Regions from separate parts of the Bradyrhizobium sp. KZN70725 genome, predicted to be linked through region 4. Evidence: riboswitches for the same ligand, from Rfam matches in the RefSeq annotation. Region 4 holds a riboswitch; each other region holds the start of a gene.
What was found. Region 4 has a riboswitch for cobalamin ahead of ACZBJS_RS29505 (TonB-dependent receptor). Riboswitches for the same ligand answer to the same signal wherever they lie in the genome.

Region 1 (4,179 bases), on a different contig from region 4:
CGTCGCCTTTGGGTCGGTGGTATTGAACCCGACATTGTTCGATGTCAGACGCACGGAGCTAATGAAGCCGAAGACGTGCGATGATTAGCTCGATCTTGTCATCATGTGCAACGATAGTCGCGTCGGCCGAACGCGGACCGTCGCAGTTGTCCCTCTGCATCGGACAGCTGAAGATTGCGGCATTAGCATGCCCGCCTTCTTGGTCAGCCACGACTTCGGTCGCGCCGGCGACACCAGTCACGCAGCTTGTGTGCTAGAAGCCGTTTGTCGTAGCCATTTTTCTTGATGGCGACCGTCACGATCCAACCATCTACCTTGCTGTGCTTTGGAACGCGCATCCGCCTGATGTCGTTTGTACCGGTGCCCCTGCAGATCCGTCGCCGCCAGATATAATGTTTGCTATCAACGATGCGGAACAGCTATGGCATTCGTCAAGCCGAATGGCCTCCGCCAGACCTGGCGTGTCAGCCCCGCTTGTGGCGACAATCCTATTCCCACAAAAAACTTCAAGTCTGAGACTAGAGGGATGAATCATGCAGGAGCTTCCCATGCCGCATCACAACGAGCGGGGACTCGTCGACCGAGATGCTTTCGCGCATCAGGTCGCGCATAAGCTTGGAGGCTTCGGCGTGCCGTAGCTCATCCGGTTGTATGAGCTCACCCCGGCTTGAGCGGCTTTTCGAGTCCTTGCCAGCGATAGATCGCAAATGACAGCGCCCAACTGACTAGGAAGATGCCGACCACGAGATAGCCGAAATTGGCCAAGCTGCCGTTGAGATCGTCCACTGCGCTCCAGAAGGTGCCTTCAAGCGCCAATTTGTTGGCGAGCAGGCCGAGTGCCTCGATGCCGCCGATCAGCAGCGCCACGACGACTGAGATGGCCGTAATGGTCAGATTGTACCAGATCTTGCGGATCGGATTGAGGAAAGCCCAGCCATAAGCGCCGACCATCAAGACGCTGTCGGTCGTATCGACGAGCATCATGCCGGCGGTGAAGAGAGCCGGAAATATCATCACCGTACTGAAGTCCAGCCCTCCCGAAGCCTGCCCGGCTGCGACGGTGAAAAGGCTGATTTCCGTCGCGGTATCGAATCCGAGGCCGAACAACAGACCGATCGCGAACATCTGCCAGCTCGCCGTCACCATGCGAAACAGCGGACGCAAGAGGCGGGACAGCAAGCCACGACCGGACAGAAGCAGATCGAACTCATGCTTTCCGATGTGTTCGCCACGCCGCGCACGCTGAAAGCTCCGCCAGACATCCCGTAGGATCGCAAGGTTGATGGCGGCAATCGTCAGCAAGAAGAAGGCCGATGCACCGGTACCGACGATGCTGCCAACCGCCCGGAACTCCTGGAAACCGCTTTGCAGCGCGAGTGCCGCAGCTGCGATCGCGGCGACCGCCACTGCAACAGACAAGGAATGGCCAAATGCGAAGAAAAGTCCGACCGCGAGGGGGTGTCTGCCATCCTGCATCAGCTTGCGAACGACATTGTCGATGGTCGCGATATGATCGGCATCGACGGCGTGCCGAAGGCCGAGCACATAGGCCAGCAACGCTGTTGCCAGCAGCGTCGGCCGCTCTGACAGCGCCACGATGGCCCAGGTCCAGGCCAAGCAATTGATGGCCAACAAGAAGGCATAGAGCGAGATGATTCGACTACGCGAGGCAGCCGATGCGTCGTCTATGGCAAGCTTTAGATATGCGAACATGATCTTGCCTCGGCAGCGCATTCAAGGATGAGTTCGACCACGAACGTCCCTCGTTGCATAAGTGCCGCGCGCGTCAAAGCCGGTTCGTTCAGGTTGAAGACGAACCGACGGATACAGCATCCGATGATCATGCCCATTCGCGGCACGAGACAATTGCGCTGGTCGCAACGGCAGTGGAGTTGAGTGGCATTTCCTACTTCTCAGGGCTGGTCCCCCCTCGCGGTGCAGTTTTCGTGCCGCTCTGCTGGGCTAACGTGCTGGACCGCTTCGTGCGGCTTCTATCCCGCCGTCAGCTCGCGTCGCGCGATTGCGCCGCCGCATTGACGTTGCAACCTCGATCTGAGCCGTAGTCGAGTTTAACGGGCCAACCAATGCCTCAGAGCACCCCGTCCGACGCATTTGCGCACGGCAACGGCTGGTAGCAGGTTTTGGTTCGCGGCTCTTGGCCACCTTCTCAGGATCGCGAATCCCAGTGGCACGAAATGGTCATCGCCTCGCCGCTTACAGTTGCGTCGGACAGCTCCGGCATGGGCCAGGCAGGACCCGCCGAACGCCCTTGAATAGCCTTTCGAACACTACCGATGACAAGCGAAATGGCTTCAGAGGGCGTGTCAAGTAATCGTTGGCGAACATCGTGCGACACCGCAGCTCAGGAAAAAGGGCACTTTGCTCCTCAACCTCGGATTGCGGACGAGATCGAGGCGCCAAGACACTGCGGCTCTGTTGCACAAGAACTCGGCGCGGCGCTCGCCGCTCGCGCAGACAAACGGCGGTTGAAACACTCAGGCGACTGGAAGGCTGACTTCCTCTCTGTCCTTGGTCATGGCGTCATAGACTCGGACCTGGAGCATGGGACGGCGCTTCTTAAGCTCTTGCGCTCCTGCCCAGGCGCCGTCTCTTGTCGCGAATTCGGTTTTCAATTGACCGTCGACTTCGAGCACGTAACCGGAAGCGGGCAATCGACGAGTGGATGCAACCATCTTAATCCTTTAGCATCGGCGAATCCGATCGATGCTCCCACTTAACCCGAGTCGCCATCGCCAGACCAGTAGCTGGTGAGCGGCATCCGCGACGACGAAGCGACAGGTTTATCGCCGCTCATCGCAGAGGAGCGCGCGCGCCATCACGGCGTCGACGACGACTTCCGCTGCTTGCTCTGGGGCCTGCGCCATCGTCCTGAGATGAATTTCCGGCCTTATTGGCGCTTCGTAGGACGCATCGATGCCTGTGAAGTTCTTGATCTCACCGGCTTTTGCCTTTGAGTAGAGACCCTTTGGATCCCGCCTTGCGCATTCCTCGATTGGCGTATCGACAAAGACTTCGATGAACTCGTCCTTGCCAATCAGGCTGCGAACCATGTCTCGTTCGGACCTGTAGGGGGAGATGAACGAGCAGATCACGATCAAGCCGCTGTCCAGCATCAACTTGGCAACGTGTCCGACGCGCCGAATGTTCTCCTCCCGCTCAGCCTTCGAGAAGCCTAGGTCCGCGTTCAATCCGTTCCGGAGGTTGTCACCATCTAGCAGCATGGCATGCCGCGACATTGCGAGCAGCTTCTGATCAACCATGTTGGCGATCGTCGACTTTCCCGCGCCAGACAGACCGGTGAACCAGACGACGCAAGGCTTCTGATCCTTGAGCGCGGCGCGCTCACCCCTGCCCACCGAAAGCGCCTGCCAGGGAACATTGGTGGCCCGCCGCAGCGGAAACGCAATCATGCCGGCGCCGACCGTACGATTGGTGTAACGATCAATGACGATGAATGATCCGGTTTTCCGGTTGACGTCGTAAGGATCGAATGCGGCGGGCAGTGTGGTCGCAACATTGCAGAACGCGATCTCATTGAGAGAAAGCGTCTCGGCAGCCAGGTGCTCACATGTGTTGACATCGATCCGATGCCTGATTGCGGTAATGCTGCCGGCGACCGTCTGCAAGCCAATCCGCAGGATGTAATTTCGTCCGGGAGCCAGCGGCTCGTTGTCCATCCAGATCAGATAAGCGGCGAATTGGTCGGCGACGCTGGGTCGTTCGGTTGGCCGCGACAGAAGATCGCCACGGCCGATATCGATCTCGTCTTCCAGCGTAATGGTGACGGCATCGCCGGCTTCGGCGTCGACAAGGTCGCCATCATGGGTCACGATCCGCTTGATGCGGGTGGTCCGTCCGGATGCGGCGACAACGATCTCGTCGCCTGCCGATATCCTGCCGGAAGCCACCGATCCGGCGTAGCCGCGAAAATCCGGGTCGGGCCGGTTCACCCATTGGACCGGAAAGCGGAAAGCCTGGCTTGCAGTGTCGGACTGGATATCGATGCTCTCCAAATGCTCCATCAGGCATGGACCATGATACCACTTGGTATGAGCGGACCGGTCAACGACGTTGTCGCCGTGGCGGGCAGAGATCGGGATCGGAACAATCGAACTAAAGCCAAGGCCGGCGGCAAAGGCCAGATAGCTGGCGACGATC
Region 2 (4,179 bases), on a different contig from region 4:
TTTGGGCCGCAAAACATCGCCGAACAGGATCGGTGGCCTGACACAGCGCGAGCCATAGGATTGTACCCAACCGTTCCTGGTAAATGCGAATCCGGCGAGTTGCTCGCCGAAGTACTGCACCATGTCATTGCGCTCGAACTCGCCGTGCACGAGGACGTCCAGACCAATGTCCTCCTGCCAACGCAGAGCGCGCGCGGTCTCCTCCTTGAGGAACTTGTGGTATTGCTCTTCGCTCATCGCGCCTTGCGCATGTGCTGCGCGGGCATTACGGACCTCAGAGGTTTGCGGGAAGGATCCGATCGTCGTGGTAGGAAAGGAGGGTAGTCCAAAGCGCTTGCGCTGGATCTCGGCCCGACGGACAAATGGGCTGGCGCGCCGGCGCATGGCCTCGTCAATCGCTCGCATCCGCACCGCGAGATTGGCATCACGGATCTTTGGTGAAGTCCGGCGGACGGACACGGCCGACTGCGATTCAGCAAGACTTTCAGCCACATTCTGATCACCCGCGAGCGCCCGCGCCAGGATTGCTAGCTCACGCATCTTCTGTACCGAAAAGGCAAGCCAGCTCTTGAGATCGGATGCAAGTCCGGTCTCGAGTTCAACATCGACGGGCACATGAAGCAGCGAGCAGGACGGAGCGATCTGGACACGATCCCTGCCAAGCTTGGCAATGGCGGGATCCAGTTGCTGGCGGAGCGTCGACAGGTTCGAGCGCCATACATTTCGTCCGTCGATGACGCCGAGGGACATGACGAGGTCACTTCGGCGGGCAGCAATGATCCGGCCCAACAGGTTCGGCGCGCGAACCAAATCCACGTGCAGTCCGGCGACGGGCATGTTCAAAGCTGTGTCCAGATTATCGCCGAGATCGCCGAAATAGCTCGCGACCATGATCTTGACGTCCGGTACTTCCCTGGCGAGCCGATCGTAGACGTGTAGCAAAGATCTTCGCGCCCCCTCCTCCAGATCAAGAACCAGGCAGGGCTCGTCGCATTGAACCCACTTTGCTCCCCGTTTGGCTAGTTCCTGCAGAACCTCGACATAGACCGGTATCAGCTCATCCAGGAGCGACAGCGGCTGGAACGCAGGATCCGCACTCTTGCCAAGCTTTAGGAATGTGACCGGCCCGATCAGCACAGGGCGGGTCTGGAACCCGAGGGCTTTGGCTTCCTCGTACTCCTCGATAGGCTTTCGCGAGGACAGGCGGAACGTCTGTCCTCGATGAAATTCAGGGACCATGTAGTGGTAGTTGGTGTCGAACCACTTGGTCATTTCCTGTGCGGGCGCGCCATATCCGCCCGATCCGTGGCTGCAACTCGCAGTCTGGCGGTCCCACTGTGAACCGCGGGCCATCTCGAAGTACGTCTTGAGCGAAACCGGTTCGGTTTTCGAGGCGTAGATTTCCGGAATGGCACCAACCATGACGGAGGTGTCGAGCACCTGGTCGTACAACGAGAAATCGTTGGACGGAATGACGGTGACACCGAGGGATTTTTGGCGGGCCCAGTTCGCAGCACGCAGGCCAGCTGCATCCTCGAGCAATTGCTGTTCGCTAATTGCGCCGGCCCAGTAACTTTCAAGCGCGCGTTTGAGCTCGCGCCTCGGGCCGATCCGAGGCGTTCCAAGCGTAGCAACCGGAAGGGAGAGAAGAGACATAGCGCTAACCCCGTAGTTGGGGGCAAAGGCGATGGCGGACGCAAGCAGGATCGCCCGAGCGGCGGCTGCTTGGCGCACCACCGGGACACCCCGCCCGTGGACGTATATGTGGTCGAGGCAGGTCTCCTGGCTCGCGGGTCATCGCCGCTGTCCGGCCTTCCCGAAGCCGCACGGGCTTCAGTGACTTTGTTGGACAGCGGCTCGCCGCTTACAGTTGCGGGGGCAGCGCCGGCCTGTTCACCGGCTTCCCTCTTAGCTCCGAATCCAGCGGGACCGGAGAACCTCTACTATATCGATTATCGGCAACAGACCGCTTCCGTCAACCTCTCAGATGACTCTCTCACTTCAATGCCGCCATCGGTGACTCACATGGCCATTTAACGTCGAAAGTTGACCACGATTGGAAGCTCTCTCCAAATATACGTGTCGAAAAGAATTGTCGAAGGCGCGAGTCGCGGCGCTTCCGGCGTGCCGGCGTCCTGTCTCTCGACAGCCATGAACCGCCGCCAGGGCAAAACACCTGCGCAAGTTTCATCAGCATACTCGGCGCGCATGTTGATCTACGAGCCAACCAATCTTGGTAGGCGATTTGCGGCCTCTCATGCCGATAATACTCGGGCACGCATATCGATTCGCCTCAACGAACACTGGGACCCGCAATGAAAATGGCTGTTTGGAGCGCCGTCGGCGTCTTTGCTGTCACCGTCTTTGCGGTCGGCCTGTTCGGGTGGTTGGTGAAAGCGTTCATGAATCAACCCGTCAGACAGAGGCTCTCGAGAATGTTGAGCGACGCGAGAGGAAGTTAGCGCGACTTGATCGTTTCTCGCTTGCCGGCCGCCGCGATTGGAAACAGCGGCTCATCCAACCATGAATGCTTGGCCGAGGCAGCTGGACGATTAACCAGATCGAACCATCGTGCGCGTAGGCAGAAACGCGCGCGCCATATCATGTGCCTGCCTGACGACGCGCTTTCGAACGATTCCGCACGCCCGGCGGTGACGAGCGACTTTTGCTTATTATCAATTACGAGCCGATAGAGATCGGCTGATAGAGATCGCTGGGCGTTCGGGTGAGCACACCGGACGGTTCAACAGCTTTCAACGGTGCCTCCCGATTTCTCATCCGTAAATCGGCAGCGGCTTTCGCCTGCGCCTCTCGAAGATCGGCGCGACAAAAGCTGAACCGGCCCGCGCGGATCGGCTGAATGGAAACATTGAAACGAGCGCCGTCGGAAAGCCAACAAACATTGCAATAATCTGGCGCGATTTGCCGGCTATTTCCTGGCACGAAGGATGCAAGCTCAGGGGTGCCCAGGCTTCTCCTCCTGGGCAGGTCCAGCACAGCAAATTGAGGTTGTGGCTGGCCCACTGAAGTTAGCGGCGCGTGACATCGAGGGGACAGCGCCTGCTCGCGCGGGACATCGGCAGGCGCCCGTGTCACGTTGCCGCTAACTTCTTCCAATCGAGGATAGCATTGAAGGCTGCCCGCTTTGACGTGTGGATGAAAAACCGATGGTCCGGCCGTTATGAAGAGAATGTCTGCAAGAGGCGTGCTCTGTCTCTGTCAATCGCTGATTTTCCTTGCTGGGCTGGTTGCGACGGGCAACAGTGCGCGAGCCGGCGAAAACGCGCTCGTCGAACGAGTCAAGTCAACCTGGCGAGCACGAAATGGTGAGACAATCGAGCACATTGTCTCGAAAGTCTCGAAAGTGGCGCACTTCGTCCCTCGAAACTGGGGAATCGCCGAAGGCATCGACCACACTGAGTATGTTTATCTTTCCTGGACCAGACATCAGGATAACAAATCAGACGAACATTACCTTATTACCTGGAAGATCGGGACCGACGGAAAGATTGAAGTTGCGTCTCCCTATGCAAAGCCCATCGAACTCGGCTGGCACGCCCTGGCGCTTTCGCTCATCGCCAGTGAAGTCACCGACGGCGAAAACGACGCAAACCTTCGTTTTCTGCATAATCCGGTCAATTTCAACTTTGTGACGACCGCGCAGGGCAAGCTCGGAGATCTTCTCCGGCACGGCCGCTGTCATATTATCGAACCTGTTGTCGTGGATTACGTTACGGCGGCGAATGACAAGCCAACGGAAAAAGCGCACCGGTGGCGCGTTCTGCTGTTGGTGAACTGCAACATACCAGGCCCTCGCTACTTTACCGAAAATGGGGTCATCACCTTCGTCAAGCGCGAGGGACACGATTGGGAGCCGCAATCTTTCCTTGCCAAGAGGATTGCGACTTTTCCTCCCGGCGCCTGGTTCCATCACATAGAGCCAAACGAACGGGACACATTGGAGGGGGTGCGAAAGGCCTCGACAAATGATCAGGATGGCAGCGCTACTCCTTGAGCGCTGAGCGCCTCGGGCCAAAGCAGGACCCATGCGCTGGAAAATTGACGCGTCCAGCTATGCCGACAGGAGGCGAGCCTCTCTCCGGCCTGCAAGCCCAATTAAGAAAGCCAGGCATCAGGATGGCTCTTGCCTATTCAGGAGAGTAGCCGCGGCGGAACTGG
Region 3 (4,179 bases), on a different contig from region 4:
GCGCGCGACTGCGCGCAGGATCTGTGGATCGATATTCGCCGGGCCTCACAACGGCTCGTCATCATTGCCGTAGCGGTCGAGCTTCGGCGTGGCGATGTCGCCGTCCTCATAGTACTCGTCGTCCTGCAACGCTGCGGGTGGCGGAGGCTTCTTCGACTTGTCGTCGGTCTTGTCCTTGATCTTCGTGCCGCCCTTGGTCTGCTTCCCGGCCTTGGCCATGCGTTTCCCCTGCGCGGGTCAAATCAGCTGCCGGAACTCTACCCCAGTTTCGGTGCGTTTGTAATGTTCGGAGACGGTGCGCGGGGCAGACCCGCCCCACCGGTTCACGCTCTAAAACGTCGCGCCGGCCTTTACCATGTAGGTGCGGCCGGGCAGCGGATAGGCCGAGAAGCGGCCTTCGGTGAACGTGCTCGCGATGGCGTAGTCGTAATAGAGCGCGTTGAACAGGTTGTTCACGCTCAGTGACCAGAAGAAGCGGTCAACTTGCCCGCTCAGCTTGATATCGGCGGTGGCGTTGCCGGGAATCCGGCTCTGGGTGTTGGCCTGATCGTTGTCCATGATGCGCGAGCTCCAGGCCCGCACCGTGGCGTCGAGCACCAGATAGTTCTGCCAGATATTCCAGGTGACGCCGAGATTGCCGGTGTAGCGCGACACCAGCGGCACGTCGTTGCCGGTCCAGATGCCTTCGCGGAACACCGCGCGGGTGATCGCCATGCCGCCGCGCAGGGTCACCGTATCGCTGAACTTGAGCGAGGCACTGGTTTCCGAGCCACAGCGGCGGGTGGGGTCGAGGTTGGTGTTGAAGAACAGCACCGGGTTGAAATGGATCTCGTTCTCGAGATCCATCAGATAGACGCTGGTCTGGACCTGAAACAGGTTGGTCTTGACCCGGAAGCCGCCCTCGACATCCTGCGAGGTCTGGGTCTTGAGCTGGAAATTCTGCGGGATCGGGGCGAAGGTCAGCGGATCGAACGACGGTCCGGATGCGACGCGCTCGTCGACATCGGGCGTGCGGAACGCGCGCGCCGCGCGGCCGAACACCGAGAAGGTGTCGGTCAGGCGATGCTCGGCGCCGACATGCAGGGCGTATTGCGTCTCGTTGCTGTCGAGCGGTGCCGCCTGCGTGTCGAACGCGAATGGCGCATTCGGGTCGTAGCGATCGCGCGCCGAGATGCTGGTATTCTGGACGCGCGCGCCGTAGGAGATGTCGGTCGTTGGCAACAGGCCCAGCGTATGTTGCCAATAGCCGGCCACGCTCTGCTGCTCGATATTGTAGATGTGGAACGGGTCGACGCCCTGATAGGCGCCGCGCGCCTCGCGGAAGCTCGAATCGTAATAGTCGATGCCGGTCAGGATCGTCGACGGCACGCCCAGCATCACATTCTTGACGCTGAGCCGCGGCGTCAGCGACCAGGTCTGCAGCGCGGCATCATTGTAGGTCGAAGCGAAGCTGATGGTCGGCATCGTGCCGAAGAAGCCGCTCTGCGTCTCGCGCTGCCGCCAGCCGCCGTCGACGATGAGGTCGACGCCGTTCATCAGCGTCTTGGTGAAGCCGGCGGTGACGCTGGCGGTCTGCTGGTTGGCATAGTCGAAGGGCGTCGCGGCGCCGCGGCGATCGGTGAGCAGCTCGTTCACGCCGATCGACGGATCGACCAGCCGTCCGCCGGGTAGGCCGAGCTTCTGGTCGCTGCCGGTGACGGTCAGGAAGGCGGTGAGATCAGGCGTCGTGTAGTTGATGTTGCCGACGGCGTTGCGCTGGTCGAGCGCATTGTTGACGCGGTAGCCGTCGGACTTGATGCCATTGCCGTAGAACGAGGTGGACCACGGTCCGGAATTGAGCGCTGCGGAGACCGCGGCCATGCGGGTGTTGAACGAGCCAGCTCCGGCCTCGGCCCGCATCGTCGTCGGCGGGCCGCCGACGCCGGTCTTGGTGATGATGTTGACGACGCCGCCCACCGCATTGTCGCCGTAAAGCACCGCGCCGCTGTTGCCGCGCGTGATCTCGATGCGCTCGATCGAATCGAGCGGAATCGTGGTGAGGTCGAAGCCGGCCTTGTCGACGTCGTTGAGGCGGCGGCCGTTGAGCAGGAACAGCGTATTGTCGGTCGCGAATGCGCCGAAGCCGCGCAGGTCGACCGACGTCTTGGCGCCGTTCGGTCCGCCATAGGGCGTTTGCAGCTGCACGCCCGGCACCTGCGCGAGGATCTCGGGTAACGACTGCACCGGCGAATGCGCGATGTCGTCGGCGGTGATCACGGCCGAGGAGGTGCCGACAATGCCGGCGAACTGGCGGCCGCCGGTGCCGCCCGTTCCGGTGGCCACACCGGTCCCTATCGTGCCCGATCCGGCTCCGCTGCCTGTATTGTTGCCTTGCGAGGTGCCCGGCGCCGGGCGTCGCGGCGCCGGCGCTTCGTCAGCGGCCGGCCTGGCGCGCGTGACGTTCTGGTCGCCCGGCTTGGTGACTTCGATCGCCGGCAGCTGATCGGGAGCGGGTGCCTCCTGCGCCCGCGCTGCGGAGACAAGGAATGCCGGCGCGAGCATCGTCGCCGGCGCGATCATCGTCGACGCGAGCAGAAGCGCGCGGCGCCGCCGATGGAAAGGGAAGGAGAACATAAGCAAGGCCTCGGCAACGTCAGTGGCACGTCACCGCGAACCAGTCTCACCATCGTGCTCACAGCATCAGGTGAAGCTCATGCCTGTACTCCCCGACCGGCAGCATCGCGTGTGACCACGGCTGACGGCAGGTCTCCTGGCTCGCGGGTCGTTACCCTTCGTCGCCTTCCCAGGACCGAGATTCCCAGTGGCCTGTGACGAAGGATTCACCGCATACAGTTGCGGGGGCAGCCGCGGCGTTGGGGAAGTTTCCCCGTACCGCATTCCCTTTTCATCTCATGAAAGAACCGTCATGTTCATCTAGGGTTCGGCCGGGTAGCAAAGTCAATCCGGCGGAAGTCGGGCGGCGGCCGCGCGGCCACGGTTTTTGTCGAGTGTCGCTTGTCTGCCACGGCGATCGCTGTAAGAGCATGGATCCGATGAGCGTGCAGGATTTTGCCTTGGCGGCCGAGGTCGCGGCGCGGCGCCGGTGGGGCGCCACGGCGGCGCTGCTCGCGCTCGTGGTCCTGTTGTGCGTGCTCTCGCTCGGCATCGGGCCGGTGCGGCTGTCGCCGCTCGCGGTGGTCGAGGCGCTGTTCGGCGGCAGCAGCGATGTGGCGCAGGTGATCGTGCGCGAGATCCGCCTGCCGCGCACCATCCTGGCATTTGCGATCGGCGGCATTCTCGGGCTGTCCGGTGCGGCGCTGCAAGGGCTGCTGCGCAATCCGCTGGCCTCGCCGTCGCTATTCGGCGCGCCGCAATCGGCGGCGTTCGGCGCGGTGCTGGTGATCGCGCTGGGCCTCGCCGATGTGCGCTCCTACGCGCTGCCGGTGGTGGCGATCATCGCCGCGTTCGGCTCGGTGTTCGCGCTGCTTGCGATCGCCGGCCGCAATGCCGGGCTGTTGATCCTGATCCTCGCTGGGCTCGCGATCTCGAGCTTTGCGGGAGCCGCGACCGCACTGGTGATGAATCTCTCGAGCAATCCGTTTGTGGTGCTGGAGATCGCGTTCTGGCTGCTCGGCTCGCTGGAGGACCGCAGCTTCCAGCACGTGGCGCTGGCGCTGCCCTTCATCGTCGCGGGCGCCGCCATCCTGCTCAGCCAGGCGAGCGCCTTCCGCGCGCTGACGCTTGGCGAGGAGGCGGCGCAGAGCCTCGGCGTCGACGTCGGGCGGTTGCGGCTCTTCGTGATCACGGGCGTGGCGCTCGGCGTCGGCGGCGCGGTCGCAGTCACCGGCACGATCGGTTTCATCGGCCTCGTCGCGCCGCATCTGATGCGTCCCGTGATCGGTCACGATCCGGCGCGGCTCTTGGTGCCGAGCGCGCTCACCGGCTCGGCGCTGCTGCTCGCCGCCGACATCGCGGTGCGCATCATTCCTTCAACCTCGGACATCAAGGTCGGCGTGCTGACCTCGATCATCGGCGTGCCGTTCTTCCTCTATCTGATCATGCGCGAGCGCCGCGCGCTCGGCGGAGGCGTGGCATGACGCTGCTCTCCGCCGCGGCGCTCAATGCCTCGCTCGGCAGCCGCAAGGTGCTGCACGATGTCTCGCTGTCGCTGCCGTCGGGCCATCTGGTCGCGCTGGTCGG
Region 4 (4,179 bases):
ATCAGCGATGGTGTGCTCGATGTCGCGGCGCGTCCCGGCCGGCCGGTGCGCCGGCCTATCACGGGGGGCTGAGGTGCCGGTCCCGATCCTGCTGGTCGCGGGCTTCCTCGGGGCGGGCAAGACCACGGTCGTCAACCATCTGCTGGCGCATGCGCAAGGGCGGCGCATCGCCGCCGTGGTCAACGATTTCGGTGCGATCAATATCGACGCCGAGCTGATCGCCGGCGCCAGCGACGGCGTGGTCAGCCTGAGCAATGGCTGCATCTGCTGCACGCTGGAGGGCGACCTGCTGCGCACGCTCGCCACGTTGCTGCGGCGTGATCCGCGTCCCGAATTCATCGTGATCGAGACAAGCGGGATCGCCGATCCCGCCGATATCGTGCGCAACCTGATGGATCCCGTGATCTGGAAGGAGGCGCCGCTGGAGACCGTGCTGTGCGTGGTCGACGCGACGCAGCCTGCGGCGATGCTGAACGATGCGCTGCTGCGCTCGCAGCTCCGGGCGGCGGACGTGGTGGCGCTGAGCAAGGTCGATCTGACTGACGCCGCTGCGTGCGCCGCGATCCGCGACGCCGTGCGCGCGGTGCGTCCGGCGGCCGTGGTGGTCGATGCCTTGCATGGCGAGGTGCCGGCCGCGCTGCTGTTCCCGGCGGACCTCGATCATGTGCCGGCTCCGCGCGAGACCGCGCCGCGACGGCCGGCGTCCGATCGCTTCGAGACGCTGAGCTGGACCTCGGAGCGGCCCGTCGTGCTGCCGCGCTTGCAGCAGGCGATCGGCAGACTGGCGCCGAAGCTGGCGCGGGCGAAGGGATTGTTCGAGACGGTGGAGCAGCCCGGGCGGCTGACCGTGCTTCAACTCGCCGGCGGCCGCGCGACCCTGGCTGCGAGCGGCGTGCCGTCGCCCGGCGTGCCGCGCACGCGCATCGTGTTCATCGCCGAGATGGGTGCGCTGTCGCGCGCGGAGATTGATGAGGTGATGCAGGGATGCGTCGAGGCTCAGTGACGCGAACCTACGTTTCCCGTCATACTGAGGTGCGAGGGAAGCGGCGTCTCGAAGGATGAATCGGCCACCAGCCGGGCCGTGCATCCTTCGAGACGCGCGTGCCGCGCTCCTCAGGATGACGGGTTGCCTTTCGGCGTCAGCCCTCGACGTCGCTGTGTCATCGCCGCAGCAGCATCTCGCAAAGCATGTGTGCGACGATCATCGAATTGACAGCCCTGCCGGCACCACCTATCGTTTTTGCCGACGGTTCCCTTCGGGGATCAAAAGGGAATGCGGTGCGAGGGTAACCCCAATGCCGCAGCTGTCCCCGCAACTGTAAACGGCGAGCCTTTCGTCAATTTGCCACTGGGCCATCGGCCCGGGAAGGCGTCGACAGGCGATGACCCGTGAGCCAGGAGACCTGCCGTCAGTCGTGGTCACACGCGAGCACATCGGGCGGGGGCGTCCTGGTGGGATCGGAGCACTGCCTTTTCGGCAATGCGCCATCCGCGTTCGCGGTGACGTGCCACGTTACCGCGAGTCCTTTCATGTCTCCGTCCTCTCCCGTTGCGCGCAAATGGCGCCTCGGTCTTCTCTGCTCCCTGTCATCGCTGCTGTTGCCGGCCGAAGGCTCGGCACAAACGCCGCCACCAACCAGGCTCGATCCGATCGAGGTCGCGCCCTCGGCTGCGGCAAAGCCGAAGCCTGCGGCGCGCAGTCGTGACACGGCCGCCGCGGCGCGGCCACGGCCGAGGCCCGCGACGGCCGCCGCAGCCGGCAGCACGTCGCGCGCGGCTTCGTCGGGCACACCAGGGACGGCATCGCCGACGCTCAATGCCACCACGCAGGGCGGCACCGGCAGTCGTCTCAACCTGACGCCGCTGCAGACGCCGGCCAGCGTCGAGATCATCACGGCGCAGACCATCGCTGAACGCGGCCAGCATAATGTGCTCGATGCCGTCACCCAGGACGCGGCCGGGTTCGTCGCAACGCCGGCGCCAGGCAACGGCGGCCTGTCGTTCAGCACCCGCGGCTTTGCCGGCAGCAACTCGGTGATGACGCTGTATGACGGCACGCGCTTCTATATCGGCTCCGGCACGCTGACGTTCCCCTACGACACCTGGTCGACGCAGCGCATCGAAGTGCTGCGCGGCCCGGCCTCGGTGCTGTACGGCGAAGGCGCGATCGGCGGCGTCATCAACGTGATTCCGAAGAAGCCGCAGAGCACGCCCTATAACGAGGCCGAGGTTTCGCTCGACAGCAACATGACGCGGCGGCTCTCGGTGGACAGCACCGGTCCGATCAATCCCAATGTGTCGTACCGCATCAACGCCACCGGCAACATGTCGGACAGCTGGCTCGATCGCGACAAGACCTCGAACGCGGTGGTCTCCGCTGCCGTGCGGGTGCAGGCGTCGGACAATCTGGCCTTCACGCTGTCGGAGGACTACGGCGACCGCAGCCCGTCGCGCTATTTCGGCACGCCGCTGATCAACGGCTCGATCCAGGATGCGCTGCGCTTCAAGAACTACAACGCATTGGACAGCGCGATCCGCTATCAGGACAGCTGGACCCAGTTCAAGACCGAGTGGGACGTCGCCGACGGCATCAAGGTCAACAACACGCTGTATTATCTGACCAGCGAGCGGCACTGGCGCGACATCGAGAACTACACCTGGAATCCGAAGACCCAGCTGATCGATCGCACGAGCTATATCGAGATATTCCACGACCAGAAGCAGCTCGGCAACCGGATGGATACGACCTTCAGCGGCCACGTGTTCGGCCTTGCGAACCAGGTCGTCGCCGGGTTCGACGTCAACCGGATCGACTTCACCCATACCAACAACTCGCCCTATGGCGGCGCGTCCTCGGTCAATCCTTATGTGTTCGATCCCGGATCGTTCTTCGCCACGACGACGGCGACCACGCCGGGCTTCAACGCGATCGTCAATCAATACGCGCTGTTCGCCGAGGATCGGCTCTCGCTGACCGATCAGTTGTCGCTGGTGACCGGGGTCAGGTATGATCGCCCCGAAGTGGACCGCACCGACTACAAGACGCCGGCAAACAGTTTTGAGACGACGCTATCGGGCACTAGCTGGCGCGCGGGCCTCGTCTACGAGCCGATCAAGAACCTCGCGTTCTATGGCCAGTACGCGGTCGGCGTCGATCCGGTCAGCAATCTGATCTCACTGTCGACCACGCAGAAGACATTCCAGCTTGCGACCGGCAAGCAGACCGAGATCGGGGTCAAGCAGTCGTTCTGGGGCGGCCGCGGCGAGTGGACGCTGGCCGCCTACGAGATCGTCAAGACCGGGCTCACGATTCCCGATCCCGGCAACCCTACCGGCGGCGTGGCATTGCAGATCGGCCAGCAATCATCCCGCGGGGTCGAAGGATCGATCGGGCTCGCGCTGAACGACGGCTGGCGCGTCGACGCCAATCTTGCGCTGTTGCGCGCCAGATACGACAACAACAGCCAGGTGGTCGGCGGCAAGATCGTCAGCTTCAACGGCAATGTCCCGGTCAACGTGCCGCAGCAGGTCTCGAATGTCTGGCTGACCTGGGATTTCGCGCCCAACTGGTCGGTCTATGGCGGCGTGCAGATCGTCGGTGCGATGTACTCCGATCTTGCCAACACCCAGCTGCGGCCGGGCTACAACGTGGTCAATGGCGGCGTCAGGTGGAAGCCGGACGACCGCACCACGGTCGCGTTCCGCCTCTACAATCTGTTCGACAAGCCTTACGCGGTGACCTCGAACGGCACCGGGCAGTGGCTGCTCGGTGTGCCGCGTACCGCCGAATTGTCCGTCAACGTGAAGTTCTGACCATGCGCAACGCTCTGATCCGGCGCGGGCGGCGGTGGCTCTATATCGTCCATCGCTGGATCGGCATTGCGACGTGTCTCCTGTTCGCGATGTGGTTCATCTCCGGCCTCGTCATGATGTACGTGGCCTTTCCGCGCCTTACCGACAGCGAGCGCCTCGCCGCGCTTCCTGTCATTCCCTGGAGCAAGGTGCGGGTCACGCCTGATCGCGCGATGGCGATCGCAGGTGTCGAGCGTTATCCGCGTGACCTGCGGCTTTCGATGATGGACGACACGCCCGTCTATCGGGTGACCGGCTGGAAGGGAGGGACGATCACCATTTCGGCGACCGACGGCAGCGTGATTGACCGGATCACGCCGGACCAGG

Region 1: another riboswitch for cobalamin. It lies ahead of ACZBJS_RS38475 (HoxN/HupN/NixA family nickel/cobalt transporter); the one in region 4 lies ahead of ACZBJS_RS29505 (TonB-dependent receptor).
Region 2: another riboswitch for cobalamin. It lies ahead of metE (5-methyltetrahydropteroyltriglutamate--homocysteine S-methyltransferase); the one in region 4 lies ahead of ACZBJS_RS29505 (TonB-dependent receptor).
Region 3: another riboswitch for cobalamin. It lies ahead of ACZBJS_RS34590 (TonB-dependent receptor); the one in region 4 lies ahead of ACZBJS_RS29505 (TonB-dependent receptor).

What each region holds. Positions count from the first base shown of each region.
Region 1 covers NZ_JBUYWT010000079.1:18,320-22,498, forward strand. The annotation lists gene ACZBJS_RS38475 (HoxN/HupN/NixA family nickel/cobalt transporter) at 658-1,734, opposite strand; cobalamin riboswitch at 2,117-2,308, opposite strand; gene cysN (sulfate adenylyltransferase subunit CysN) at 2,802-4,179, opposite strand, start outside.
Region 2 covers NZ_JBUYWT010000084.1:13,902-18,080, reverse strand. The annotation lists gene metE (5-methyltetrahydropteroyltriglutamate--homocysteine S-methyltransferase) at 1-1,656, opposite strand, end outside; cobalamin riboswitch at 1,756-1,957, opposite strand; gene ACZBJS_RS39035 (hypothetical protein) at 2,680-3,117, opposite strand; gene ACZBJS_RS39030 (nodulate formation efficiency C protein) at 3,191-4,015, shown strand.
Region 3 covers NZ_JBUYWT010000057.1:13,408-17,586, reverse strand. The annotation lists gene ACZBJS_RS34595 (hypothetical protein) at 46-219, opposite strand; gene ACZBJS_RS34590 (TonB-dependent receptor) at 331-2,613, opposite strand; cobalamin riboswitch at 2,723-2,920, opposite strand; gene ACZBJS_RS34585 (FecCD family ABC transporter permease) at 3,033-4,076, shown strand; gene ACZBJS_RS34580 (ABC transporter ATP-binding protein) at 4,073-4,179, shown strand, end outside.
Region 4 covers NZ_JBUYWT010000039.1:36,230-40,408, reverse strand. The annotation lists gene ACZBJS_RS29515 (amidohydrolase family protein) at 1-72, shown strand, start outside; gene ACZBJS_RS29510 (CobW family GTP-binding protein) at 74-1,003, shown strand; cobalamin riboswitch at 1,231-1,425, shown strand; gene ACZBJS_RS29505 (TonB-dependent receptor) at 1,531-3,813, shown strand; gene ACZBJS_RS29500 (PepSY domain-containing protein) at 3,816-4,179, shown strand, end outside.